One region of the Rossellomorea sp. RS05 genome, then DNA from elsewhere that is predicted to be linked to it. Evidence: a T-box and tRNA genes for the amino acid it is inferred to sense, from the RefSeq annotation. Region 1 holds a T-box; the other regions hold tRNA genes.

Region 1 (3,252 bases):
CGCGAGGATCATGGAAAGGATCAAATACCTGGCCGCACCCGTTCTGATCGATGGACGTAACAGACGGGAATAGGATACATGAGTGGCTAGGGAAAACGTGTAGCGAAACCCGAATCCAATTGCCTGTGATAAGGCAATTGGATTCGGGTTTTTCATTTGTCCAATGATTCCATAGGTACCTGCGTTTGATCGGAAGACTCCTGAGGAAAGAGCAGCATGCAGGCCGAGTACGATCACGGATAACCCATCTCGCAAGGGAACGATGAGAAGCAGTAAGAACCTACATGGATTGCCTTCGTCATGAAATAATCCCTTTTCGTGTTGTCCAGACCTCCTTTGCAGGGTCCCGAAAACGTGCCCGACCCGGACGCGTCCTGTAAATTTATTCGCCCCCCACTTCTAAATTGGCCAGGCCCTCCATATACATAAAGCAGGGAAATGGCTTTAAGGAGGCGGGATCGATTGGTAGAATTGATTTTCAGACGAAAGGCTGATGCACTGCGATGTCAGAAGCATCTGTGCGCACCATCCTGGATAAAGGAAACGCAGATTCAAAGATGCAGCCACTATGCAATTTCGATAGAAGTGAAGACCGACCGTGATAGAATCAGTCTTGGAACAAGCCTGACGACCTTCATCATCAACGAGATGTGGAAGGGGTGGACGGAAGAGACCCTTAAAGCGGATTATTATTACAATGATCCGGAGGAAGTGGACCAGATCTGCGCCATCATTTCAGAAATGAGGAGCGGGGAACGACCGGAACTGACGGAATTCTTGACCGACTGGGATGAGAGTGGGCTCGTGTTGGGAGAAGTTCAGAACCTCCTCTGCCATCCGGCACCTGTCACGTTCGATTCCTTTGCGACATTCAGGTTGAAGAACCTCCATGATAAATGGAGGGAGATGCTCGGACTTGCCATTGATGAGTACAAGATGGAGCAGGAATATCAAGTGTTCATCCAGATGCTGAGGGAGTATCTCGCCATCAGGGGAGAGAGGACCGATACCATCCACTTGTATCCTTCGAGGACAGGCTTCCGTTTTTTCGATGGCCACTATACGGAAGTGACGAAGGAAGAGCTGATGAACGCCATCGATAAACGATTGTTCTTTCAGCACCCCCTGTATGTAGATTCCTCCACCATCGCTCCGTTGCTGTCGCTTGCACCGAAAAGCATTTTTGTATATGGAACGGAAGAGGAGAAAATCGTCACCACCCTGAGAAATATATTTGAAGACAGACTGGATATCCTTCCGGTCAGCTACTTCCCCGATCCGTGCATCCCCCTGGATCTTGCCAACGAATAAGATAGGATGGCGCCCTCTTGCTTTTCCGGACATAACCGATTATAATACCTACATACTAAGTGCATACAAACAGGTTATGATGAGGACAACAATCTTCCGGACGGGATTACAGAGAGGGAAGCCGAATGGCTGCAAGCTTCCTATCAGCAAGGATGAATTGACCACCTCTGAACTTCGATTGCGAACGGGGATATCCCCAGTAGTCATCGACGGCGAAACGTCGTTATCAAGACAATGAAGTCATTCCCGTGATGGGGATGAAAAGTTGGGTGGAACCGCGAGTGCAACCTCGTCCCTTCGTATATTTACGGAGAGACGGGGTTTTTTGTTTTTTATTCGGCCGATTCTTGGCCAATGATGAATCATAAAAGGAGTGATATGCTATGTCAGAAGTAGTGAAAATGCAGTTCCCTGATGGGAATGTGAAGGAGTTCCCAAAAGGGACAACAACAGAGGAAATCGCAGCCTCGATCTCACCAGGTCTGAAGAAAAAGGCATTGGCAGGGAAAGTGAATGGGAATCTGATTGATCTCCGGACAGGAATTGAAAGCGATGGAAGCATCGAAATCATCACTCCACCAGGTGAAGACGCCCTGGAAATCCTGCGCCACAGTACAGCCCACTTGATGGCTCAGGCGATCAAACGCCTGTATCCCGAAACGAAACTCGGCATCGGACCGGTCATCGAAGGTGGATTCTACTATGATGTCGATTCCGAGCATACCTTCACACCTGAAGATCTTCCTTTGATCGAAAAGGAAATGAAAAAGATCACCGGTGAAAACCTCGAGGTCATCCGTAAAGAGGTAAGCCGTGATGAAGCCCAGCGCATTTATGAGGAAGTCGGCGATGAATATAAGCTCGAGCTTCTTGAAGCCATCCCTGAAGGGGAGCAGGTATCCATCTACGAACAAGGCGAATTCTTCGACCTTTGCCGCGGGATCCACATCCCGTCGACCAACAAGATCAAGGAGTTCAAACTCCTCAGCATCGCAGGTGCCTACTGGCGCGGAAACAGCGACAACAAAATGCTGCAGCGGATCTATGGTACAGCTTTCTTCAAGAAAGAAGACCTGGAAGAGCATCTCCGCCTGCTTGAAGAAGCGAAGGAACGCGATCACCGTAAAATCGGGAAGGAACTGGATCTGTTCATGACGTCCCAAAAGGTCGGTCAGGGTCTGCCGATGTGGCTTCCGAAAGGGGCAACCGTCCGCCGCATCGTCGAACGTTATATCGTGGATAAAGAGGAGCGCCTGGGCTACAACCACGTGTATACTCCGGCACTCGCAAGCGTCGAGCTTTACAAAACAAGCGGTCACTGGGATCACTACCAGGAAGATATGTTCCCGATCATGGAGATGGACAACGAAGATCTTGTTCTCCGTCCGATGAACTGCCCACATCATATGATGATTTATAAAAATAGCATCCACAGCTACCGGGAGTTGCCGATCCGTATCGCGGAATTGGGTCTCATGCACCGCTATGAAATGTCCGGTGCCCTCTCTGGCCTCCAGCGTGTACGTGGCATGACGTTGAATGATGCCCATATCTTCGTCCGCCCGGATCAGATAAAGGATGAATTCAAGCGTGTGGTCCATCTTGTACAGGAAGTATATAAAGACTTCGATATCAACGAGTATTCCTTCCGCCTGTCTTACCGCGATCCGGAAGACAAAGAGAAATACTTCGATGACGACGAGATGTGGAACAAGGCTCAAGGCATGCTGAAAGAAGCCATGGATGAGCTGGAAATCGACTATTTCGAAGCAGAAGGGGAAGCGGCTTTCTACGGACCGAAGCTTGACGTTCAAGTGAAGACTGCCCTCGGCAAAGAAGAGACCCTTTCCACTGTCCAGTTGGACTTCCTTCTTCCGGAACGTTTCGATCTCACTTATGTGGGGGAAGACGGGAAGCAACATCGTCCGGTCGTTATCCACC
Region 2 (3,252 bases), on a different contig from region 1:
GATCAATGTTCTTTTAATAGCAAATCCGCTATCATTGTCACTACATCCCGATCCTCTCGGATCAACATGGTATTGCGGGGACAGGATTTGAACCTGCGACCTTCGGGTTATGAGCCCGACGAGCTACCGAACTGCTCCACCCCGCGACGATAAAAGATGAAAGGAAATATGGAGGAGGAAGGGGGATTCGAACCCCCGCGGGCTTTGACACCCCTGTCGGTTTTCAAGACCGATCCCTTCAGCCGGACTTGGGTATTCCTCCGTATGTATAAATGGACCCTGCAGGACTCGAACCTGCGACCGGACGGTTATGAGCCGTCTGCTCTAACCAACTGAGCTAAGGGTCCAAAGCATAACCGTATGTAAATAGCGGCGGAGGGGATCGAACCCCCGACCTCACGGGTATGAACCGTACGCTCTAGCCAGCTGAGCTACACCGCCATGATGAATAAACTATATGTTCGATCAAAGGATCGTTGGTGGAGCCTAGCGGGATCGAACCGCTGACCTCCTGCGTGCAAAGCAGGCGCTCTCCCAGCTGAGCTAAGGCCCCAAAGAAAGTGGTCGGGAAGACAGGATTCGAACCTGCGACCCCTTGGTCCCAAACCAAGTGCTCTACCAAGCTGAGCTACTTCCCGATATAATGGCGCGCCCGAGAGGAGTCGAACCCCTAACCTTTTGATCCGTAGTCAAACGCTCTATCCAATTGAGCTACGGGCGCACGTATTTATTATCCTGCATCAAGTGAATCCAATGAAGGATTGTAAACCTGTGCTTCTGTCGGTCCGCCAATGCGGCGAGGCAACAATAATGGAGCGGAAGACGGGATTCGAACCCGCGACCCCCACCTTGGCAAGGTGGTGTTCTACCACTGAACTACTTCCGCATATGGTGCGGGTGAAGGGACTTGAACCCCCACGCCTTGCGGCGCCAGATCCTAAGTCTGGTGCGTCTGCCAATTCCGCCACACCCGCATGATGCAAATGGTGAGCCATGAAGGATTCGAACCTTCGACCCTCTGATTAAAAGTCAGATGCTCTACCAACTGAGCTAATGGCTCGTTCTGTTTACTTTGTCCGAACCAATCGAACAAAAGTGGTGCCGGCAAGAGGACTTGAACCCCCAACCTACTGATTACAAGTCAGTTGCTCTACCAGTTGAGCTACACCGGCATGGTGTATAATCGTTCTTTTCGCTTCGCCTTAACATCTGCGCAAAGGTTAAGAACTTTATGGTAAGTTATTTTCACTCCGCTTGCGCTTCGTGAAAAAACTATGGTGGAGGATGACGGGATCGAACCGCCGACCCTCTGCTTGTAAGGCAGATGCTCTCCCAGCTGAGCTAATCCTCCAAATGGTGACCCATACGGGATTCGAACCCGTGTTACCGCCGTGAAAGGGCGGTGTCTTAACCGCTTGACCAATGGGCCGTTATGTATGCGTCTCTTAAGGACAAGAATTACTATATCATCTTATTTCGCAGAAGTCAACTTCTTTTCAAAATTATTTCGCCGAACGAGTTCGTTTTTCTCAGCCGGTTGACTGCTAGAAGATTAAGATACCACATATAGGAGTGTTTCCACAATATAAATGTGGTGGTTTTCTAAAAATAAAAAAGACAGCTACAAGAGCTGTACAAGTTTGTCTCCGTGATATCTGGATTTTTCCTGATATTTATTCAACAAACTGCTGTCGTGGGTCGTATCCAGACGGTAATTGAAGGTGAAGAACCAGAACTTATGCCATTCCCTTAAAAATGTACGAAGCATCGCGATCCCTCCTGGTTGGTTGATCTTGTTGCCTTTAGTTTATCAAAGGAATGTAAAGATTATGCTAAGGACGGGTTTGAATGATGTAAAGTTTAATGTGGCAACCATACTGCCCCGCCTTCACCGGGCAGCCCCCTTAGATTTCATTGGTTTCGATCAGCTCCCATACCTGCAGGACGCCGGCAGAATCTGTGATCCTATACGTTGTCTTGTAGCTTTTACGGGACACATCTCCAAACGAATCGTAGATATCGAAGGTCTCCTTTGTGGTGACAAGGTAATCGCTACCGTCTTCTTCTATACTAATAACCTTAAAATCAATGATATCCTCCTTTATATCATTTTCATAAAGATACGCAATAAAATCCCTGGACTCTGCGTAAGCTTCTCCATCGGGATGATGCATGTACTCGACTAGCCAAAAATCCCCCTCGTTCCTCGCATGTACACTCTCATACGTATAATCTTCTATAAAGCTGCGGGTATTTCCCTTCGTTTCTTCTGCTTCCAGAGCCTCTATAGCTTCCTGTTCTAAAGCTTCTTTCTCTGCTTCGCGAATGTCATCAAGCTCAGGATACTGAAACGTTAGGAAATTAGGTCCGGACGTTTGAATCTTCTGCGGGACAGACTTATAGGTTTTCCTTTATACTCGAACTCCCCTGTAGCTGTGACAGAACCATCGGTCGCAAATGGGCCGAGTGGCGTATCATGTGGAAGCTTTTCTTGCTTCTTTCCATTAATGAGTAGCACGCTGATTTCATCGTACTCATCGACATAGACATATCCCGCTCCAAAATCAATGCTCACCTCAAGTTCATTGTCATAGGCTTCATTGAAGGAAATATCTTGTTTTTCTTTAAAAATGGAATAGCTTCCGTCAAACGTTCCTGTGAGCGGCCGTTCCCCCGGCAGTACTCCTTTTATAACGTGATTTCCTTCACTGATCGTGGCCTTTTTCTAAAATTTCGTTCAGGCCAACACATCGTTTCTATCAATATGGTAGATAGAGGATCGATTCATAAAAAAAGATGATCCCCTCTTGGATGGGGAATCATCTTCTTCATGCATTTCATATCTATTGTTGGTCCGTATCGATCAGCTTATTGACCTGATAGCCATCATCTGTCGATATCACTTTGTAGATCGTATCAAACGTACTCTCATTCTCACTGCCGTCGGATTTCGTGATGCTGAAAGTGTCTTCGAGGTGAACAATGTAGGCATCGCCGTCCTCTTCGATATCACCAACGGTCACATCGATGACATCTTCTTTTGTACCGGCCTTAAACAGGTCCGCTGCGTACTGTTCAGCCTGTCCGTATGCTTCTCCGTCCGGGTCATGATATGCTGCGGCACCGGAGAAGTCTCCGGAGTTCCTGGCTTCTACGATTGCATAGGTGTAGTCTTCTATGAACTCCGTCAGTTCGGCATCCACATCAGGCTCCTCTTCTTCCTCGTCCCATGAGCTGTACCATGCAGCATCC
Region 3 (3,252 bases), on a different contig from region 1:
ACTAATCGATCGAGGACTTAACCAAATGAAAAAGCGGAGGCGGCTCGTTCAGAGACGACAAGCATTTCTGAGCCAGCAGTTGACGGTGTTCCTTACCGTCGGCTGATGGATCCGAAATGACCTCGAGTCTCTAGCCGCCGGAGCTGGATTAATAGCGCAGGCGCATCGCGTCTCCCGGACTGGACGATACGCCGGTAATGATTGACTATCAACCCTTTATCTAGTTTTCAGGGAATAAGTATACATAAAGTATAAAAAAACCTTGAAATTACCGCGAAGATGCGGTATAATAATACTTGTCCTTTTGAAGGACGCACATAGTCTGGTGACATTGGCGAAGAGGTCACACCCGTTCCCATGCCGAACACGGAAGTTAAGCTCTTCAGCGCCGATGGTAGTTGGGGGATCTCCCCCTGCGAGAGTAGGACGTCGCCAGGCGGTACATTCCACAGTAGCTCAGTGGTAGAGCTATCGGCTGTTAACCGATCGGTCGCAGGTTCGAGTCCTGCCTGTGGAGCCATTATATGGAGAGCTGTCCGAGTGGCCGAAGGAGCACGATTGGAAATCGTGTAGGCGGTTTATAGCTGTCTCAAGGGTTCAAATCCCTTGCTCTCCGCCATATAAGGCCCGTTGGTCAAGCGGTTAAGACACCGCCCTTTCACGGCGGTAACACGGGTTCGAATCCCGTACGGGTCACCATTTTCAAACAGAAAGAATCAGTGGAGGATTAGCTCAGCTGGGAGAGCATCTGCCTTACAAGCAGAGGGTCGGCGGTTCGATCCCGTCATCCTCCACCATTGTTTTTTCACGAAGCGAAGCGTAGTGAAAATAACGTTCCATGCGTTCTTGAACTTAACAGGTTAAAGAATGGAATCAAACTTTTATTGTCGCGGGGTGGAGCAGTTCGGTAGCTCGTCGGGCTCATAACCCGAAGGTCGCAGGTTCAAATCCTGTCCCCGCAATACCGTTTTGATCCGAGAGGATTGGGATGTAGTGACATTGATAGCATATTTGCTATTAAAAGAACATTGATCTTTATTTTCGCTAATGCGAAAAAAAGTTGGTCCGGTAGTTCAGTTGGTTAGAATGCCTGCCTGTCACGCAGGAGGTCGCGGGTTCGAGTCCCGTCCGGACCGCCATTTTTCATTTTTAATAAAAATATGCAATGGCTCAGTAGCTCAGTTGGTAGAGCAATGGACTGAAAATCCATGTGTCGGCGGTTCGATTCCGTCCTGAGCCACCATTTTTTTGTGCCGGTGTAGCTCAACTGGTAGAGCAACTGACTTGTAATCAGTAGGTTGGGGGTTCAAGTCCTCTTGCCGGCACCACTGATTTTTTTAGCTGGAGGGGTAGCGAAGTGGCTAAACGCGGCGGACTGTAAATCCGCTCCTTCGGGTTCGGCAGTTCGAATCTGCCCCCCTCCACCATTTAGTACAGGGGCATAGTTTAACGGTAGAACGAAGGTCTCCAAAACCTTTGGTGCGGGTTCGATTCCTGCTGCCCCTGCCATGGCGATTGTGGCGAAGTGGTTAACGCACCGGATTGTGGTTCCGGCATTCGTGGGTTCGATTCCCATCAGTCGCCCCATATTTTTGTCACATTTTTCTCTGTGTGTCATATACTAACAGTGGGCTATAGCCAAGCGGTAAGGCATCGCACTTTGACTGCGACATGCGTTGGTTCGAATCCAGCTAGCCCAGTAGTGCGGAAGTAGTTCAGTGGTAGAACACCACCTTGCCAAGGTGGGGGTCGCGGGTTCGAATCCCGTCTTCCGCTCCATAGAAAAATGGCGGCATAGCCAAGTGGTAAGGCAGAGGTCTGCAAAACCTCTATCACCGGTTCAAATCCGGTTGCCGCCTCCATATTGTTTTTAGACGCTTGCCGGTGTGGCGGAATAGGCAGACGCGCACGACTCAAAATCGTGTTCCGTAAGGAGTGCCGGTTCGACCCCGGCCACCGGTACCATAAGCGGGTGTAGTTTAATGGTAAAACCTCAGCCTTCCAAGCTGATGTCGTGGGTTCGATTCCCATCACCCGCTCCATCTTACATATTCAGACTTCCAACAGATTTGTTGGAAGTCTTTTTTTGTAATGCAGGAGAGAATATCTGGAAACCCCATCCGTCTCCTTATATACTGGACATAACGTATAGATCATTAGGGGGAAAACGTATGAACATTCAATCTATCCAGTTGAGCAGCAACCCGCAATCGACGCTTACAGCTTATTTATTGGATACAACCAAGCGTATGAAAAACATTACCACCCGTCCTGCCGTTCTGATCCTGCCGGGAGGAGGGTATTACTATACATCCGACCGGGAGGCAGAGCCTGTAGCCATGGCATACTTGTCAGAAGGCTATCATGCATTCACCCTACGTTATTCGGTAGGAGAAGCCAAGAGGTTTGAAGATTCATTCAGGGATGCTGAGGAAGCTTTAGCTTATATCAGGAATCATGCCTCTGAATTAGGAGTGGATCCTGAGCGTATCGCGGTAGTCGGCTTTTCCGCTGGGGGGCATCTGGCCGCTTCGCTGGGTACCATGGGTACCTACAGACCGAGAGCCCTGATCCTTGGGTATCCTTGTATTCTTTCAAACCTTGAGGATGTGCTGGCATTCTCGGTGCCATCCCTCGAAGAGAAAGTTGATGGGAACACACCTCCTAGCTTTTTGTTTTCAACTTTTGAAGACCGGATTGTACCAGTTGAACATACGGTGGAATTCATAAGGGCCCTCACCCGTGCTGGCGTCCCCTTTGAATCTCATATTTTTCAGCATGGTGTACACGGACTTTCCCTAGGGAAGCCTTTGTCATCGGCTGGACAGCGTTCAATGGTAGACGATGATTTCTCACAGTGGTTCCAGCTCAGCATCTCCTGGCTCCACCGATTGATGGGAGACTTCCCCCTAGACCGTGAATAATAGATATAACTCACTCCCGCTTTACTCAGGCGGGGGTCTTTTTTTTGATCCCTAAAGAGGTCAATATCGTGCCCCATCCATGTCAACTCAGTTGACTATAAAAAGTAAGCGTTTACATTATAATGAAAAAAAGCGCGACCGAAGGGGGAGAAGAGATGGAACCAAAGATAGAGACGGGACCGGTCAGGCCAGAAGCACAGCTGAAGCCTGTTCCTAAAAAAGGACTTAAATGGAAGAACATATTGACCTATAGTGCCTTCGTGGGTCCGGCACTAGTGTTCTTCCTGGTTATTCAGATCATCCCATTCTTGATGGGACTGTATTATTC

What was found. The T-box of region 1 lies ahead of thrS (threonine--tRNA ligase). A T-box ahead of a tRNA ligase gene usually reads a tRNA of that ligase, here a tRNA-Thr.
Region 2: it has a tRNA-Thr gene. The T-box ahead of thrS (threonine--tRNA ligase) is inferred to sense a tRNA for this amino acid. The anticodon was not compared.
Region 3: it has a tRNA-Thr gene. The T-box ahead of thrS (threonine--tRNA ligase) is inferred to sense a tRNA for this amino acid. The anticodon was not compared.

The regions. Positions count from the first base shown of each region.
Region 1 covers NZ_JBDKWY010000003.1:181,984-185,235, reverse strand. The annotation lists gene dnaI (primosomal protein DnaI) at 1-73, shown strand, start outside; gene ytxC (sporulation protein YtxC) at 463-1,311, shown strand; T-box leader at 1,379-1,611, shown strand; gene thrS (threonine--tRNA ligase) at 1,695-3,252, shown strand, end outside.
Region 2 covers NZ_JBDKWY010000018.1:12,359-15,610, reverse strand. The annotation lists tRNA gene ABJ225_RS22180 (tRNA-Met) at 73-146, opposite strand; tRNA gene ABJ225_RS22175 (tRNA-Ser) at 170-262, opposite strand; tRNA gene ABJ225_RS22170 (tRNA-Ile) at 274-347, opposite strand; tRNA gene ABJ225_RS22165 (tRNA-Met) at 368-441, opposite strand; tRNA gene ABJ225_RS22160 (tRNA-Ala) at 478-553, opposite strand; tRNA gene ABJ225_RS22155 (tRNA-Pro) at 562-638, opposite strand; tRNA gene ABJ225_RS22150 (tRNA-Arg) at 645-721, opposite strand; tRNA gene ABJ225_RS22145 (tRNA-Gly) at 812-886, opposite strand; tRNA gene ABJ225_RS22140 (tRNA-Leu) at 890-974, opposite strand; tRNA gene ABJ225_RS22135 (tRNA-Lys) at 985-1,060, opposite strand; tRNA gene ABJ225_RS22130 (tRNA-Thr) at 1,097-1,172, opposite strand; tRNA gene ABJ225_RS22125 (tRNA-Val) at 1,276-1,351, opposite strand; tRNA gene ABJ225_RS22120 (tRNA-Glu) at 1,355-1,429, opposite strand; gene ABJ225_RS22115 (hypothetical protein) at 1,622-1,768, opposite strand; gene ABJ225_RS22110 (TcaA NTF2-like domain-containing protein) at 1,905-2,240, opposite strand; gene ABJ225_RS22105 (TcaA 3rd/4th domain-containing protein) at 2,354-2,575, opposite strand; gene ABJ225_RS22100 (TcaA NTF2-like domain-containing protein) at 2,844-3,252, opposite strand, start outside.
Region 3 covers NZ_JBDKWY010000001.1:86-3,337, forward strand. The annotation lists partial or broken rRNA gene ABJ225_RS00005 (23S ribosomal RNA) at 1-25, shown strand, start outside; rRNA gene rrf (5S ribosomal RNA) at 322-438, shown strand; tRNA gene ABJ225_RS00015 (tRNA-Asn) at 446-520, shown strand; tRNA gene ABJ225_RS00020 (tRNA-Ser) at 527-619, shown strand; tRNA gene ABJ225_RS00025 (tRNA-Glu) at 625-699, shown strand; tRNA gene ABJ225_RS00030 (tRNA-Val) at 722-797, shown strand; tRNA gene ABJ225_RS00035 (tRNA-Met) at 889-962, shown strand; tRNA gene ABJ225_RS00040 (tRNA-Asp) at 1,063-1,139, shown strand; tRNA gene ABJ225_RS00045 (tRNA-Phe) at 1,168-1,243, shown strand; tRNA gene ABJ225_RS00050 (tRNA-Thr) at 1,253-1,328, shown strand; tRNA gene ABJ225_RS00055 (tRNA-Tyr) at 1,344-1,427, shown strand; tRNA gene ABJ225_RS00060 (tRNA-Trp) at 1,436-1,509, shown strand; tRNA gene ABJ225_RS00065 (tRNA-His) at 1,512-1,587, shown strand; tRNA gene ABJ225_RS00070 (tRNA-Gln) at 1,629-1,700, shown strand; tRNA gene ABJ225_RS00075 (tRNA-Gly) at 1,705-1,779, shown strand; tRNA gene ABJ225_RS00080 (tRNA-Cys) at 1,789-1,862, shown strand; tRNA gene ABJ225_RS00085 (tRNA-Leu) at 1,881-1,965, shown strand; tRNA gene ABJ225_RS00090 (tRNA-Gly) at 1,969-2,042, shown strand; gene ABJ225_RS00095 (alpha/beta hydrolase) at 2,172-2,924, shown strand; gene ABJ225_RS00100 (carbohydrate ABC transporter permease) at 3,080-3,252, shown strand, end outside.